Regions from separate parts of the Streptomyces sp. AK02-01A genome, predicted to be linked through region 1. Evidence: riboswitches for the same ligand, from Rfam matches in the RefSeq annotation. Region 1 holds a riboswitch; each other region holds the start of a gene.

What was found. Region 1 has a riboswitch for cyclic di-AMP ahead of PV679_RS33430 (M23 family metallopeptidase). Riboswitches for the same ligand answer to the same signal wherever they lie in the genome.
Positions count from the first base shown of each region.
Region 2: another riboswitch for cyclic di-AMP. It lies ahead of PV679_RS15110 (M23 family metallopeptidase); the one in region 1 lies ahead of PV679_RS33430 (M23 family metallopeptidase).
Region 3: another riboswitch for cyclic di-AMP. It lies ahead of PV679_RS31470 (LysM peptidoglycan-binding domain-containing M23 family metallopeptidase); the one in region 1 lies ahead of PV679_RS33430 (M23 family metallopeptidase).
Region 4: another riboswitch for cyclic di-AMP. It lies ahead of PV679_RS12255 (transglycosylase family protein); the one in region 1 lies ahead of PV679_RS33430 (M23 family metallopeptidase).

Region 1 covers NZ_JARBAE010000063.1:18,205-22,395, forward strand. The annotation lists gene PV679_RS33425 (aldo/keto reductase) at 1-554, opposite strand, end outside; gene PV679_RS33430 (M23 family metallopeptidase) at 773-1,822, opposite strand; cyclic di-AMP (ydaO/yuaA leader) riboswitch at 1,834-1,988, opposite strand; gene PV679_RS33435 (PP2C family protein-serine/threonine phosphatase) at 2,328-3,596, opposite strand; tRNA gene PV679_RS33440 (tRNA-Met) at 4,040-4,113, opposite strand.
Region 2 covers NZ_JARBAE010000013.1:53,851-58,041, forward strand. The annotation lists gene PV679_RS15100 (HPr family phosphocarrier protein) at 1-50, shown strand, start outside; gene PV679_RS15105 (GntR family transcriptional regulator) at 257-946, opposite strand; gene PV679_RS15110 (M23 family metallopeptidase) at 1,240-2,001, opposite strand; cyclic di-AMP (ydaO/yuaA leader) riboswitch at 2,015-2,184, opposite strand; gene PV679_RS15115 (pitrilysin family protein) at 2,374-3,756, opposite strand; gene PV679_RS15120 (pitrilysin family protein) at 3,774-4,191, opposite strand, start outside.
Region 3 covers NZ_JARBAE010000051.1:39,398-43,588, reverse strand. The annotation lists gene PV679_RS31480 (DUF6126 family protein) at 1-93, shown strand, start outside; gene PV679_RS31475 (tyrosine-protein phosphatase) at 124-921, opposite strand; cyclic di-AMP (ydaO/yuaA leader) riboswitch at 1,362-1,522, shown strand; gene PV679_RS31470 (LysM peptidoglycan-binding domain-containing M23 family metallopeptidase) at 1,525-2,469, shown strand; gene PV679_RS31465 (SGNH/GDSL hydrolase family protein) at 2,669-3,493, shown strand; gene PV679_RS31460 (STM4011 family radical SAM protein) at 3,507-4,191, opposite strand, start outside.
Region 4 covers NZ_JARBAE010000009.1:132,395-136,585, forward strand. The annotation lists gene PV679_RS12245 (cytochrome P450) at 1-4, shown strand, start outside; gene PV679_RS12250 (transglycosylase family protein) at 164-1,114, shown strand; cyclic di-AMP (ydaO/yuaA leader) riboswitch at 1,590-1,762, shown strand; gene PV679_RS12255 (transglycosylase family protein) at 1,766-2,494, shown strand; gene eno (phosphopyruvate hydratase) at 2,817-4,100, shown strand.

The DNA of each region.
Region 1 (4,191 bases):
TTGTAGTGCGGCTGGAGCGCCACATAGCGGGCCAGTCCCTCGCTCTCCGAGAAGGCGAGTGAGGCCGCGAGCCGGTCGGGACTGATGTTGGAGGCGGCGATGGCACGCACCTTGCCGTCCCTCACGAGCTGGTCGAGCGCGGTGATGATCTCCTCGACCGGCACGCTCGGGTCGTCGAAGTGCGTGTAGTACAGGTCGATGTAGTCCGTACGCAGCCGCCGCAGCGACTCCTCGGCGCCGGCCCTGATGGTCTCCGCCGAGAGGCCCATGTACCGCGGATGGCGGCCGACCTTGGTCGCGAGAAGCACCTCGGAGCGATTGCCACGTGAGGCGAACCAGTCGCCCAGGACCGTCTCCGACTCACCGCCCTCGTGACCCGGCGCCCAGGCGGAGTACATATCGGCGGTATCGACGAAGTTGCCGCCGACGGCGGCGTACGCGTCGAGCACGGCGAAGGACTGCTTCTCGTCGGAGGTCCAGCCGAAGACATTGCCACCGAGGGCGAACGGGAAGACCCGGAGGTCGGAGGTGCCCAGCTTGCGCAGATCAGTCATGGGTGAATTCAACCGCCTCGGTGGTACGCCGTATTCCGCTTCCGCGCCCTGTCCCGCACCTTTTTCCACGGTCTTTCCCTGCCGCTCGCTCGCACCGCTCGCAGGCACCGGCCGCACGCACCGGCCATGTGCGCCGTCCACAGGCGTTCCGGTGCGGGAACGGCCGACGGCTCCGACACCTGGAGGGAGCGTCGGAGCCGTCGGGACCGCGGGCTGAGTCAGGGTGTGAGGCCCTTGCCGCGCAGCCAGCTCATCGGGTCGATCCCCGCACCGTCCGGCGTGTGCACTTCGAGGTGCAGATGCGGACCGGTCACATTGCCGGTCGCGCCGACGCGCCCGATGACCTCGCCCGTGGAGACCTTCTGTCCGGCGCTGACGGTCATCGAGGACTGGTGGCAGTACCAGATCTCCGTACCGTCATCCAGCTCCAGGACCGTGCGGTAGCCGTACGAGCCCGACCAGCCGGCCGACTTGACGGTGCCGCTGTGCACGGCCTTGACCGGCGTACCCGTCGGGGCCGCGAAGTCCAGACCGGTGTGGTAGCCGGAGGACCACATGGAGCCGGCCTGACCGTAGGTCGAGGTGAGCGTGTACGAGGAGGTCGGGAGGGCGTAGCTGGCGGCCAGCTTGGCGAGACGCTCCGCCTCGGCCTTGGCTCTGGCCTCCGCCTCGGCCTTCTTCTTCGCCGCCGCGGCCTTCTTCTCGGCGTCGGTCTGCTGCTTCTTCGCCTCGGCCGCGGCCTTCTCGGCCGCCGCCGTCTCCGCGGCCGCCTGCTGCGCCGCGTCGGCCTCGCTCTGCTGCTGCTCGGCCTGCTGGAGGATGCGCGCCCGCAGGGCCTCGCCCGCGTCGGTGGTGCCCTGTTCGGCGTCGGCGGTGGTGAGGCCGGCCGTCGTGAGCGGAGCCGCGGCCAGGACGTTGTCCGGCTCGGCATCGTGCGACACGAGGGAGCCCACGCCCGGCAGCGACTTGGCGTCCGGGAGATTGTCCGTGATCGTGTCGGGCAGGGATATGGAGACAGCGGGCTTGTCCTGCGCGGTGGCTATGCCGCCCGCGCCGACGGCGGCTATGACGCCGACGCCGAGGACCGTGGAGCTACGGGCGATCCCATTGAGGGCGATCCCATTGCGCTGCTTGGCGACGCGGTGCCTGCCGCGTACGGGGCGGACGGACTCCTCGGTGGGGTTCCATTCACCCCATGCCCTGTCCGGCTCGATCCCGGAGGTGTGAGTTTCGAAGAGGGCTTCGGGGGCAGGCTGATTGGACGCCACAGGGGCGCACTCCTTTCCTTCCTTCTCGCCTACCGGGTTAGCTGACGGGTTCGGAGCAGGAAGGTCTCCTACGGGTGCTCTTTGCCGCACAGGGCAGCGAAGGACGCCCGATTCACCCCAATGTGTGGTTCCCCGGTTCCCTGGCGGGATTCGGCGCGTGCGCACGGCGCCGCCTCTTACGACGGCTGGGACGACCGCGCTGCGTTATCGAACGTTAATAGAGACCGGGGCTTTATTCCAAGCCGTTCCCGGTAATCGTTAACGACTTCGCATCGGACTTACCGGGATATAAATGGCCACAGTCGGACGAATTCTTCGCACCAGAAAGCCTCGGCCATTCCTGATGGTGTGTCAGATGTTATGCGCAGCGGTACCTGTCGATTACCGACAGTGAATCGACTCATGATTCGACTCGGGATCGACTCGGGATCGACTCGGGATCAACTCGGGATCAACTCGGCGAATCAGCCGCGCCGGCCGGCGCCAGGTCCGGGCCCACTCGCCGTCAAGGAGTGACGGGCGTCACACGACGCCACTCCGGCTGCTGCCAGTCGGCGGGCCGGCCGACCGCCAGCAGCGCCATGTCGTCCTGGCTCCCGCCACCCGTATGCAGCCGTACGTCCTCGATCAGCGCCTGCAACAGGTCGTCGGGCCCCTGGAAGATCCGTCCACTGAGGCGCTCGCTCGGGACGTAGAAGACTCCCTGGTCGTCGCGCGCCTCGGAGAGTCCGTCCGTGTAGAAGAGCAGCGTCGCCCCGTCCGGATACGCGGCCTCGTCGGCGCGGTCGGGCCAGGCGCCCAGTTCGCTCATCCCGAGAGGCAGCGCGGGATCGGTCGGTTCGAGGATCCGCACCACACCGTCACCGCCCAGCAGCAGCGGCTCGGGATGGCCCCGGTTGACCAGCCGCACCACATTGCCGCTGTGCGGGATCTCGGCCAGCACGGCCGTGGTGAATCCCTCGAAGGCGTCAAGCCCGTCCCGCCGCGAGCCCTCGCGTGTGATGGCACGCTCCAGCCGCTGCGCCACTCCCTCCAGCGTGGTCTCCTGCTCGGCGGCCTCGCGGAAGGAGCCGATGACCACGGCCACCGCTTCGACCGCCTCAAGCCCCTTCCCGCGTACGTCTCCGACCACCAGCCGCACTCCGTACGGCGTGTCCTGCACGGCGAACAGGTCACCGCCGATGAAGGCGCCCTCCTGCGCCGCCTCGTACCGCGCGGCGATACGGAGTCCGCCGATCCGCTCGGCGGGTCTCGGCAGCACCGCCCGCTGCGCGGTCTCGGCGATGATGCGGGCGGAGGCGAGGCGCTCGCCGCTGCGCCGGACGACGCCGTTGATGTACAGCGCGAGGATGGAGACGGTCAGCACGGTCAGCAGCTCGGTGAGCGACGCCGGATCCGTCATCGACTGGTTGTGGAAATTCAGTCCCAGCTCGGCGATCAGCGCGGCGAGAGCGACCAGCAGCGTACCGAGCATCGGGTAGAACGGCGCGGCGACCAGCGGAGCGGCCGCGAAGAGCGGAGAGGCGGTGATCCGCGCGGGCGTCACCAGATCCAGCACCACACCGGCGACGATCACCAGGCCGGGCAGGATACGGACCAGCCCGCGGCCGGAGCGGCGGCCCACACCGTGGCTCGCGCTGCGGCTGGTGACGCGGCCGGTGCTGCCGGCGCCCGCCCAGAAACCCGTCCTGTCCTCGGCCCAGAACCCGGCCTCGTCCCCGCCGCGGCGGTCGCCGCCGCCGATGCCCTCTCCGAGCTTCCCTAGCTTCACCACCAGTGGTCTCCTGCCGGTCCGCTACGGCTGCGGACGGTACCGCGCTCCACCCAGGCTGATCGCTGCCGCTTCCGGCGGCGACTCGCCTTCGGCCGAGTGGGCTACGAGGCCGGTTCCCGCGGGCCGGACCCTCACGGGTCGGACGGCCAGGCGGGCAGCCGGCCGGGCAGTCGGTTCAATCGGTCAGATGGCGCTCGGCGTGCACCTTCATGGCGTCCGTACGAGCACAGCCGTCCCTTCACCGTACTTGCCACAACCGGCGAAACGTGGATCATCCATGTACCGCCGTGCGATGCCGATGACAATCGGTCCGGCGACCTCGGCGATGACCGACAGCCGCGCGCGGTGACGCTGTCAGACGCAGAGGACAGCCGCCGGACGCGGTGGGCCGCACACGACGAAGGCCCGGATCCTCAGGATCCGGGCCTTCGTTCTCTTCGAAGTAGCGGGGACAGGATTTGAACCTGCGACCTCTGGGTTATGAGCCCAGCGAGCTACCGAGCTGCTCCACCCCGCGTCGTTGAATCTGACTCTACGCCATCCAGAGCAAGATCATCACCACTCGGTGTCGCGGCCGGTGCGCGACCCGGCGATA
Region 2 (4,191 bases), on a different contig from region 1:
TGGCGAAGCTGGTCGCCGAAGGTCTCGACGAGCTTCCCGAGACCGTCTGACGTCGGCCGACCGGTGATGTCTCGGCGGTAAACGTCTCGACGGTAAAATGTCGGACGAAAATGTCCCGTACAGACAGGGCCGTACGGGACTTTTTCATGACGGAGCCGCGGTGCGCGGAATTCAGCGCACCGCGGCTCCGTAGTTTTTGTACGGGCAGCAAAGAATACGGCCCACGTATTTCTTCTCTTTGTATACGGCGCGATTGTTAATTGCGGGCACTCGCGATGTTTACGGCATGTTGCGAAGCCCTCACCTTTTCCCGGCCGCGATCCGGCCGCCGCAGCCGGTGCACCACCGCCGTGCGCTCCGCGTGCAGCGCCGTCAGCGTCCGTGCGCGCTCCGCGTCACCGCGCGCCACCGCGTCCACGATCGCGCCGTGCTCCGCCCAGGACTCCACGGGATGAGCGGGCTGCTCGACGATGTACATCCAGGCGATCTTGTGTCTGAGCTGGGTGAGCAGCGCGGTGAGCGCGGGGCTTCCGGACGCCTGGGCGAGCGTCTCGTGGAACCAGGCGCCGAGCGAGCGCAGATCCTCGCCCTGACCGCGGCGGGCCCGCTCCTGGCCCAGCCTGACCAGGCCGCGCAACACCTTGAGATGGGCTTCCGTACGGCGCTGGGCCGCGCGCGCCGCTCCCAGCGGCTCCAGCAGGAGCCGCACTTCCAGAAGGTCAGCCGCCTCCTGCTCCGTGGGCTCGGCCACGCACGCGCCGACATGGCGGCGCGTGGTCACGAAACCCTCGGATTCCAGGGTGCGCAGGGCCTCGCGCACCGGGACGCGGGAGACGCCGTAGCGCCGCGCGAGCTGCTCCTCGGTCAGTCTGGCGCCGCGCTCGAATACACCGGAGATGATGTCGTCACGGATCGCTGTGCATACCGAGTGCGCGGGAATGCGCATGTCCGAACCTCCGTTTTAATCCGCGCGAAACGCTGCCGATTGACTCCTGTTCCGTGACTCTATTGCAATCAACGAGAAATTCCGATGGGTGCCCGGAATCGATGGATATCTTTTGGCCAGTACGGCGGACGCGGAAGGCCCCGGCACGGAACCGGGGCCTTCGGAAACGGTCGGACAACTCAAAACGGCCGGAATGAACCGGAACAGCCGGAACAGCCGGAAGCTGCCCATCCTGTCGGTCCTGTCGGTCCTGTCGGTCCTGTCAGTCCTGTCGGTCCTGTCGGTCCTGTCAGTCAGACGTTCACACCGTGCGTGCGCAGATAGGCGACGGGATCGATGTCGGAGCCGTAGTCCGGGCCGGTCCGGGCCTCGAAGTGGAGGTGCGGACCTGTCGCGTTGCCGGTCGCACCGGAGAGCCCGATCCGCAGGCCCGCGGTGACACTCCGACCGGCCGAGACGCCGATCGACGAGAGATGGCCGTACTGCGTATATGTGCCGTCGTTCATCCGGAGGACGACGTTGTAGCCGTACGAGCCGGCCCAGCCGGCCTCGACGACGGTGCCCGCGCCCACGGCGACGACCGGCGTGCCGGACGCGGCGCGGAAGTCGACACCCGAGTGGCTTCCGGAGGACCAGAGAGAGCCACCGGACCGGTACCCGGTGGTGACATACGAACCGGCGACGGGAAGCCGGAAGGCGTTCAGCCGCTTGCGCTCGGCCGCGCGGGCGGCGCGCTCCTCGGCGGCACGGACCTCCTTGGCGCGGGCCTCGGCCATGCGCTCCGCCCTGGCCATCGCCGCGGCCCGCTCGGCGGCGGCGCGCTGGGCCTCGGCCTGGTCGTCGATCGCGCCGGCCAGGGAGTGGTCGATGGCGATGGCCTGGGCCAGGCCGGTCAGCCGGGCTGACGGAGCGTCCGTGTCGGCGGCGAGCGCCGGAGAAGCGAGGGTACCGATGGCGCCGCCGGCGGTGAGCGTCGCGACACCGGCGATGCTCACGCCCCTGCGGATCCTGCGGTTGCGGGCACGATGCTTCCCGGTGGCACGGGTGAACGCCATGAAGAGGCTGGTCCTTTCCTTCCTTCTCGCCTACCGGGTTAGCTGACGGGTTCGGAGCAGGAAGGTCTCCTACGGACCCCTCCGCACGGGTTGGTGCGAAGGCGTCCGATTCACCCCGGGGACTGCGTGTGGGTCCCCGGCTCCCCAGGCTCGCGCCTGACGGGGACTCGGCGATGGCTGTCCGGCGCCGCGGTCGCGGCGGGCAACTGGCGAACAGCCGGACCGACGCTAAGCGGGTCATCTTTCAAATACCAAACAGAGCGGCCCATTTGTAGCGCACACCACAGGGCAGACAGGCCGTCTCTCCAACAAAGAGGACATAAAGACAAACCCCGGCGAACTGGTTCGCCGGGGTCCCTCTCACTGGCCGGATCAGCCGGTGACCACCGTCACCTCACCGATTCCCAGAGCCGCGACCGGCTCCTTGATCTGAGCGGCGTCACCGACGAGCACGGTGACGAGCCGGTCCACCGGGAAGGCGCTGACCACGGCGGCGGTCGCCTCGACGGTGCCGGTCTCCGCGAGCCGCGCGTAGAGCTGCGCCTGGAAGTCGTCCGGGAGATGCTGCTCGACCTGGTCGGCCAGCGTGCCGGCGACGGTGGCCGCCGTCTCGTACTTGAGCGGTGCGACCCCGACCAGATTCTGGACGGCCACATCGCGCTCGGCGTCGGTGAGACCTTCGGCCGCGAGGGTGCGCAGCACCTGCCAGAGGTCCTCCAGCGCCGGACCCGTGGACGCGGTGTCCACGGAGCCGCTGATGGCGAGCATCGCGGCGCCCGTCGGCCCGCCCGGCTCGGAGGGCGCCGAGGAGCGCAGCACCTGCCCGAAGGCCCGCACGCCGTAGGTGTAGCCCTTCTCCTCGCGCAGCACCCGGTCGAGCCGGGAGGTGAGGGTGCCGCCCAGGCAGTACGTACCCAGCACCTGGGCCGGCCAGACCCGGTCGTGCCGGTCGGCGCCGATCCGGCCGATCAGGAGCTGGGTCTGTACGGCGCCGGGGCGGTCCACGATGACCACACGGCCCGTGTCGTCGGCGGTCACGGGCGGCACGGGACGGGGAGCGGCGGTGTCACCGGTCCAGGAGCCGAGCGTGTCGGCGAGCACCTCGTCGAGATCGACGCCGGTGAGGTCACCGACGACCACCGCGGTGGCCGTGGCGGGACGTACATACGCCTCGTAGAAGGCCCGTACGCCCGCGGCGTCGATGCCCGCCACGGTCTCCTCGGTGCCCTGGCGCGGCCGGGACATGCGCGAGGCGGCCGGGAACAGCTCCTTGGAGAGCTGCTTGGCGGCCCGGCGGCCCGGGTTGGCGGTCTCGTGCGGGATCTCGTCCAGGCGGTTGCGGACGAGCCGCTCGACCTCGCTGTCGGCGAAGGCGGGCGCGCGCAGCGCCTCGGCCAGCAGGCTGAGCGCCTTGGGCAGCCGGGAGACGGGGACCTCCAGGGAGAGCCGTACGCCCGGATGGTCGGCGTGCGCGTCGAGCGTGGCGCCGCAGCGCTCCAGCTCGGCGGCGAACTCCTCGGCGCTGTGCTTGTCGGTGCCCTCGGAGAACGCCCGCGCCATGATCGTGGCGATGCCGTCGAGCCCCTCGGGCTCGGCGTCCAGCGGAGCGTCCAGATTGATCTCGACCGCCACCACCTGCTGGCCGGGGCGGTGGCAGCGCAGTACCGTCAGGCCGTTGTCGAGCGTGCCGCGCTCGGGAGCCGGGAAGGCCCAGGGCCTGGCCTCGCCAGGGGCCGGCTGCGGATGGAAGTCCATGGTCACGGCAGCGTCGCTCACTGGTCCGCCCCCTCGTGCTCGTCGTTCTCGTCATCGGCGGCGTCGTCGGCGGCGGTCAGCGGCTCGTACACCAGCACCGCCCTGTTGTCCGGGCGCAGCCGCGCCGCGGCGACCGTCCGCACCTCGTCGGCGGTGATGTCCAGCACCCGGTTCACGGCGGTCAGTGCGAGCTGCGGGTCGCCGAACAGCACGGCGAACCTGCACAGTTCGTCCGCGCGGCCCGCGACCGTGCCGAGCCTGTCCAGCCATTCGCGCTCAAGCTGGGCCTGCGCCCGCTCCATCTCCTCCGCGGTCGGTCCCTCGTCGGCGAGACGGGCCAGCTCCTCGTCGACGGCGGCCTCGATCCGCGGGATCTCCACGCCGCCGGACGCCTTCACGTCCAGCCAGCCGAGCGAGGGCGCGCCGGCCAGGCGC
Region 3 (4,191 bases), on a different contig from region 1:
CTCGTCATCCGGCTTTTCGCCTATCTGGTGGCCGGTCATCTCTTCGCGGGCTTCCTCTATCTGCTCTTCGAGCTGGGCGCGCGCGGTCAGTAGCGGTCGGCGCCGGCCTGACGGCGGCGCGCCTCAGGAAAGCAGGCGGGCGCGCAGCCGCTCGCGGGTCTCGGGAGTGAGTCCGAGGCCCGCCGACAGATAACGATCGGTGCTGCCCCAGGTCTTCTCGATGGTCTCGAAGGCCGCGGCGAGGTATTCGGACCTGGCGTCGAAGAGCGGGCTGAGCAGCTCCATCACCTCGGCGGACATCGCGGCGGGCGAATTGTCGCTGCGGCGGATCGGATAGCGCCGCCGCGGTTCGTTCGACTTCAGGTAGTCCGCCTCTATCGCCTCGCGCTCGACGCCGACGGCCAGCAGCGACACCGCTATGGAGAGGCCGGCCCGGTCCTTGCCCGCCGCGCAGTGCATGAGGGCCGGGACGCTGTCCTCGGCCAGAGCGTGCAGCACCCGGCTGTGCTCGGCGGTGCGGTCCGTGATGATCGCGCGGTACGAGTCGGTCATCCGAGCCGCGGCCTTGCCGTCCGCGAGGAGCGAGCGGAGCTGGTCGAGATCGCCGTCCCGAACCATCAGCCAGAACTCCGCGCCGTCCGCCGGATCGGTGAGCGGGATGTTCACATTGCGTACACCTGCCAGTTCCACGTCCGCACCGTCGAGCTTGAGGTCGGCGGCATTGCGGAAGTCGAAGACGGTGTGCAGTCCCAGCGACGAGAGGAAGGCGGAGTCGGCCGAGGTGGCGTTGGCGAGATGGCCGCTGCGGAAGAGCCGCCCGTGCCGCACCTGCCGGCCGTCCGTGGTCGGCAGTCCGCCCACGTCGCGGAAGTTGCGTACTCCGGTCAGCTCGGGCTCGGTCGACGGGACCTGCTGCGTCACGGCCTGCTCCTCCGTGTCTGACGTCGGCGCCGCTCGCCGACGATTTCGTCTTCTGACACTACGACATCAGTTCTCAGGACATTCGAGTTCGCCATCTCGGGAGCGAATGCGAACTATTCGGACATCGCACGAAGATACAAATCGCCCAAATGTGCATCTGTCCGGATTGGTATGTTTCGCATAACGTGCCCCGGTCCAGGGGGAGATGGGTTTCGGCTGGTGAGCAGGATCATATCCGTGACGGTCCGTGGCGGCGGCGCGAATCGGAATTGCCGCGACGCACGGAATTCGAAGATCGTAATCCACGCAGGGTGACCGGAAATCCAGGGTGATATCGGAGCGTGTGCCACCGTAGGGAATAAGCGGCTTGTTAATGCCCTCCCGGCTCGCCTACGTTCAGCCTCAATCCAGGCGGACCGCCGAATCCTGCCGCCGCTTGGAATTCGCACTCACCCATCCACGTGTGGCAGGAGCGGGGGACCCAGGTAGTACGCCGTTCCGGATTATCGGACGGCTCGGGGTGAAGTCGCGCAGTACGCGCGGCAGGGCATCTCCAGCCCTAACCCGACAGCTCACCTCGCAGGCGCCGGAGAGGAATTGACCATGCCCGCGAAGGGTAAGCACCGCCGCACCAGGACCAGCCCGTTCAGCCGTGGCCTTCTCGCCGCCGGTACGGGCGGCGCCGCCATCGCTCTTCCGCTCATCGGCGCCACCGGCGCGCACGCCGCCGAGAAGGCCGCGCCCGCCACCGAACCGCACGCCGTCTCCGCTGCCGCGCAGACCATTCAGCAGGCGTCCGCCAAGAAGACCGCCGCCAAGGCTCCGAAGATCTACTCCGTGGTCGCCGGTGACTACCTCTCCAAGATCGCCGCCGAACAGCACGTCCGGGGCGGCTGGCACAAGCTGTACGCCGACAACCGTGAGGCCGTCGGGTCCGACCCGTCGCTCATCCACCCGGGCCTGAAGCTCACCATCGGCGCCACGTCGAAGGGCAACCACTCCAAGCCCGGCGGCAGCCACTCGAAGCCCGGCGGCAATCACTCGAAGCCCGGCGGCAACGCTCCGGCCAAGCCCTCGGAGGATCCCGCTCCCGTCAAGACCGAGACTCCCGCCGCCGACCCGGTGGACGACAACAGCGGCTCCGGCTTCACACTGCCGGTCGACGGCATAGCCATCGGCACGCCGTACCAGGCCAGTGGCAGCAACTGGTCCAGCGGCTACCACACCGGTGTGGACTTCCTGGCTCCCTCGGGCACCGTCGTGAAGGCGGTCGGCGCGGGCACCGTCGTCTCGGCCGGCTGGGGCGGCTCGTACGGCAACCAGGTCGTCATCCAGCACGAGGACGGCCACTACTCCCAGTACGGCCACCTGTCCTCCATCTCCGTCTCCGAGGGCGACAGCGTCAGCGAGGGTCAGCAGATAGGACTCTCCGGCGCCACCGGCAATGTCACAGGACCGCACCTGCACTTCGAGATCCGTACGGGCCCCGACTACGGCTCGGACATCGACCCGCTGGCCTTCCTCCGCGAGCACGGCGTCTCCGTCTGATCCCGAACGCCCCGTACCGAACCGGTATTCCGTCCGAAGGACCGGTGGGTCAACACCTCCGCCCGGCACCGAAAGTGCCGGGCGGAGGCCATTGCGCCTATTCCCGCTTGGACGAAACTTGACCGATGGCATATCTCACCGCCGTCAACGGCTTCTTACGGTCGCGTAGGTCACATCTGCGAGTGAAAGATGACCGGTTGTGGCAGACGATTCGAGATCCAGAAGAAGCGGCGTATTCACGTCGTACGCAGCGATCGGTGACAGCTTCACCGAGGGCGTGGGAGATCTGGGACCCGACGGGCTGTATGTCGGCTGGGCCGACCGGCTCGCGGTCCTGCTGGCCGACCAACTGCCGGTCTCCGGCGAAATAGTGGATACCGTGCACGGCGATTTCCGGTACGCCAATCTCGCGGTACGCGGCCGGCTCCTCGACCAGATCGTCGACGAACAGATCCCACGGGCGAAGGAACTCGCCCCGGACCTGGTGACCTTCTGCGCCGGCGGCAACGACATCATCCGTCCCGGTACCGACCCGGACGATGTCGCCGAGCGCTTCGAGCGGGCCGTGGCCGACCTCACGGGCGCCGTCGGCACGGTCATGGTGACCACCGGATTCGACACCCGCGGGGTCCCTGTCCTGCGCCATCTGCGCGGCAAGATCGCCACGTACACCGCCCATGTGCGGTCCATCGCCGACCGCTACGACTGCCCCGTACTCGATCTCTGGTCCCTCAAGTCCGTCCAGGACCGACGGGCCTGGGACGGCGACCGGCTGCATCTGTCACCCGAGGGACACACCCGCGTCGCGCTGCGCGCCGCGCAGGTGCTGGGCCTCGATGTGCCGGCCGATCCGGACCAGGCATGGCCGCCGCAGCCGCCGCGCGGCACGTTCGAGGTCCGGCGCGACGACATCCACTGGGCGCGCGAATATCTGGTGCCCTGGATCGGACGCCGGCTGCGCGGCGAGTCCTCCGGCGACCATGTGGCGGCCAAGCGGCCCGATCTGCTGCCGCTGAAGCACTGACGGCGAGGCGGCCCTACATCGCCGCCGGGATCCGCTCCAGCACTCCGCCGGCGAACACGTCGTACAACGGCAGCGTCTCCAGGTGCACATAGCCGATATGGCAGTCGCACAGAGCCAGCGGGCAGGCCCGGGGACCGAGGGCCCGCCGGTACGACCCGTCGTAGAGATTGCCCAGCTCGGCACGGACGAAATGGCAGCGCCGCACGGTGCCGTCGCCGTCCACCGAGATCACCGACTCGCCCGTACGGCACGGCAGACCGGCCGAGCGGTGCGGATGGCGGCTGTACGGGAACAGCGGATCGAGGTCCGTCCACCGGGCGGCCTCCTCGTCCGTATAACTGTGGCCCTCGGCCGCGTTGATCCAGAGATAGACGTCCGCCGGCAGCTCGGCGCGCAGCCGGAGCGCGTGCTCAAGATGGCCGGGCAGACCGACGACGCCCACACTGAACCGGACGCTCCGGCGCGCGAGGTCGTGGCACTTTCCGAGGAAGCGGTCGTACGGTGTCTGTCCCGGGTGGTACGTGCACCACAGCGCCAGCGTCCCGGGATCGGCGTCCTCGACCCAGTCGGTGCGACCGCTGAGGTTCGTCTGGATGGCCACCCGGCGGATGTGCGGCAGCCGGGACAGCTCGGCGAGTGTCCCGCGGTACCAGGAGCGGACCAGCCCTTCGCCCCACGGCGTGAACAGGAGCGACAGC
Region 4 (4,191 bases), on a different contig from region 1:
CTGACGGATGATCAGAGGTCAACTGACGGATCATCAGGAATGTGACTTTCACGTGATCTCCGCTGCATCGACTTGTGACAAGCGTTCGAGTACCGCTACGTTCACCGACGACTCGGCAGCCACACGCCGTCGTCGTTTTGACAGTCACACGGAAGGCAATCGCATGCGCTCCGGGAACGGCCGACACCGTCGACCTCGCCAGGCACCCGCTCTGATCGTCGCGGCGGGGGTGACCGGATCGGCCATCGCCATTCCGCTGCTCGGTGCCACCGGCGCCGGCGCGGCGGAGGCGTCCACCTGGGACCACGTCGCCGAATGCGAGAGCGGCGGCATGTGGAGCGCGGACCTCGGCAATGGCTACTACGGCGGACTCCAGATGTCCCAGGAGACCTGGGACGCCTTCGGCGGCGGGAAGTACGCGTCCCGCGCCGACCTCGCCAGCCGCTCCCAGCAGATCGCGATAGCCGAGAAGGTGCTCGCCGCACAGGGCCCGGACGCGTGGTCGAGCTGCGCGTCCATCTCGGGGCTGACGAACGACGGTGCCGCGCCCGAGGTCGACCCGGGCGTCGCCGCCGGTGTGACCGGGACGCCGAAGGAGAAGCGGGACGCCGGTCGCACCGACGACGACTCGGCCGCGGCGGACGCCACGACCTCCACGGGCGCCGGGCAGCGGACGGACGAGGCGGACGCGCCGGCCTCCTCCGCCACCACGCCCGGCACGTCGAAGTCCGCGACCGGTTCCGGCGAGAAGGGCTCCGCCGAGGACGGCTCCGGCGCGGACGGTGCGGCTCCGGTCAAGGGCAAGCACCGCGGCGGCGTCGCCTCGAACGATGCCACGCCGGGCAATTCGGATGAAGACCGCGAATCCGGCCGTCATGCCTCACGCGGTGACGGATCGACACGTGATGCGGACGGCATCACGGACGAGACGGGTGTGGTGAACGGCGCGTCCGGTGAATACACCGTCCAGACCGGTGACTGCCTCTGGGAGATCGCCGACGAGCGGAAGGTGCCCGGCGGATGGTCGGCGCTGTACGAGGCGAACAAGGAGACCGTCGGCTCCGATCCCGACCTCATCCTTCCTGGCCAGAGCCTTGATCTCAGCGTGAACTAGGGCCTGTTGCGAAGGTCCCGCCTGGCCCGCGACGCCTGGCACGGGCGCTCGCCGCGTTGTCGGAGTCGTTGGAGTCGTCGGATTCGGCGGAGTCGTCGGGGTGCGTCCAGTCCGTCGACGACGCCGATCCTCCGCCTTTCGGTCGCACGCACCAGACGCCGCGGGCCCCGCCCTCCGGGCGGACGGCGCCACTTTCGGGACACGCCCTGGCGGGAATTGGCCCCTGTATGTCCGCTTCTGCGCAAGTGAGAGATGGGTCTCTTCGCCGCAACTGGGTTCCTTTGGGCTCCTGATGCGCCTGATTCGTCTCTCACCTGCGGAAACGTGTTCGCGTTAAGGAGAGATAAGGGCGATTTCACCCTGGTTGTGCTCCATTGAACAACCGGGAGACCTGTGATTACGGTCTGAACCGCTCGCACCGCGGGCCCCGTCGACCGTCACGCCGAATCCTGCCGTCGGTCGAAGGGAGTAGTCGTCGCGTCAAGCGCCGAAGGCAGGAGCGGGGGACCCAAGGAAGGCGCCGGGCCCGGCCGTCGAGAGACGACCGACGACCGGCTAGGGGTGAAGTCGTGTGCGCGAGCACGCGGCCGGGCAACTCACTTGGCCCGAACCCGACAGCTGACCTCGTAGGCGTCGGTGAGGAGATGTTCCATGCCGCGTTCCAGCAAGGGCAAGCACCGCCGCCCGTCCAAGACCGCCCGCTACGCCACCCTCGCCGGAATCACCGGTGCCGCCGTCGCGGCCCCGCTGATCGGCGCCACGTCCGCCTCCGCCGCGACCGCCACCGAGTGGGACCAGGTCGCCCAGTGCGAGTCCGGCGGCAACTGGTCGATCAACACCGGCAACGGTTTCTACGGTGGCCTCCAGTTCACCACCTCCACCTGGGCCGGATACGGCGGCACCGCCTACGCGCCCCGGGCCGACCAGGCGAGCAAGTCCCAGCAGATAGCCGTCGCCGAGAAGGTCCTCGCGGGCCAGGGCAAGGGCGCGTGGCCGACCTGCGGCGTGAACCTGTCCAACGCCGCCTATGACGGTGGCTCCGCCGACTCCGCCACGCCCGAGCAGACGCCCGAGCAGTCGGCGCCCGAGCAGCCTCAGCAGTCGGCGCCCGAGCAGCCGGCGCCCGAGTCGCGGCCTCAGCAGTCGCGGCCGGAGCGGCCGGCCCGGAGCGAGGCACAGCCCGCCTCGCGCGGTGAGGCCCGTCCCGCCGCGGTCGAGAAGGGCGACGGCGAGTACAAGGTCACCTCCGGCGACACGCTCTCGAAGATCGCCGAAGCCCATGACGTCGAGGGCGGCTGGCAGAAGCTGTTCGACCTGAACAAGGACATCGTCCACGACGCCGATCTGATCTTCCCGGGTCAGCAGCTCCATCTGAGCTGACCCCTTCCCCGGCCGGCGACCCCTCCAGGCCGGCCTCTGGCCGGCTGCCCCCGCCGGCCACGCGGCGGCCGTCCCCGCGGCCGCGCGGGTCACCCCGGTCCGGCGCGCTTCCCCCGTACGCGCCGGGCCGGGGTTTCCGCTGTCACCGGCCCCTCCATACGGAATCCCGGCATCCGTTCCGCCCGGTCCGACCGGGATTCGTGCCGCATTTCGTCCCAGCGGGCGGGCACCGGCCAGTCGACGACCCCGGGCCGGTTAGGCTCATGTCGCAAGGCCAAGAAGACCCTGCACTTCAAGCGTCACATCCCAGAAGGAGATGCTCGTGCCGTCCATCGACGTCGTCGTAGCCCGGGAAATCCTCGACTCCCGAGGCAACCCCACGGTCGAGGTCGAGGTCGGCCTCGACGACGGCAGCACCGGTCGTGCTGCTGTCCCCTCCGGTGCGTCCACCGGTGCGTTCGAGGCCCTTGAGCTCCGCGACGGTGACCAGAACCGCTACCAGGGCAAGGGTGTCGAGAAGGCCGTCCTCGCCGTCATCGAGCAGATCGGCCCGGAGCTGGTCGGGTACGACGCCACCGAGCAGCGCCTGATCGACCAGGCGATGTTCGACCTGGACGCCACCCCGGACAAGTCGTCGCTCGGCGCGAACGCCATCCTCGGCGTCTCCCTCGCCGTCGCGCACGCCGCCTCCGAGGCCTCGGACCTCCCGCTCTTCCGCTACCTCGGCGGCCCGAACGCGCATCTGCTGCCCGTTCCGATGATGAACATCCTGAACGGCGGCTCGCACGCCGACTCCAACGTGGACATCCAGGAATTCATGATCGCCCCGATCGGCGCGGAGTCCTTCTCGGAGGCGCTGCGCTGGGGCGCCGAGGTCTACCACACGCTCAAGAAGGTCCTGAAGGAGAAGGGGCTCTCCACCGGCCTCGGCGACGAGGGCGGCTTCGCGCCGAACCTCGACTCCAACCGCGCCGCGCTGGACCTGATCCTCGAAGCCATCAAGGCCGCCGGTTACGCACCCGGCAAGGACATCGCGCTCGCGCTCGACGTCGCCGCCTCCGAGTTCTACAAGGACGGCTCGTACGAGTTCGAGGGCAAGTCCCGTTCGGCCGCCGAGATGACCGAGTACTACGAGGACCTCGTCGCCTCGTACCCGCTGGTCTCCATCGAGGACCCGCTGTTCGAGGACGACTGGGCCGGCTGGAAGGTCCTCACGGACAAGCTCGGCGCCAAGGTGCAGATCGTCGGTGACGACCTGTTCGTCACCAACCCGGAGCGTCTGGCGCGCGGTATCGAGGAGGGCGCCGCCAACGCGCTGCTCGTCAAGGTCAACCAGATCGGCTCGCTGACCGAGACCCTGGACGCCGTCGAGCTGGCCCAGCGCAGCGGCTTCAAGTGCATGATGTCCCACCGCTCCGGTGAGACCGAGGACGTCACCATCGCCGACCTCGCCGTCGCCACCAACTGCGGTCAGATCAAGACCGGCGCCCCGGCCCGCTCCGAGCGCGTCGCCAAGTACAACCAGCTTCTGCGTATCGAGGAGATTCTCGACGACGCGGCGGTGTACGCCGGCCGCAGTGCCTTCCCGCGCTTCCGTTCCGCGTAAGCACGGACCGTCAGCACGCAGTACGAGGACGAGGGCCGGCCGGCCCGTCGTCCGCGCCGGTGTCCGGGAGACCGGACAGGGCGCACAGGCG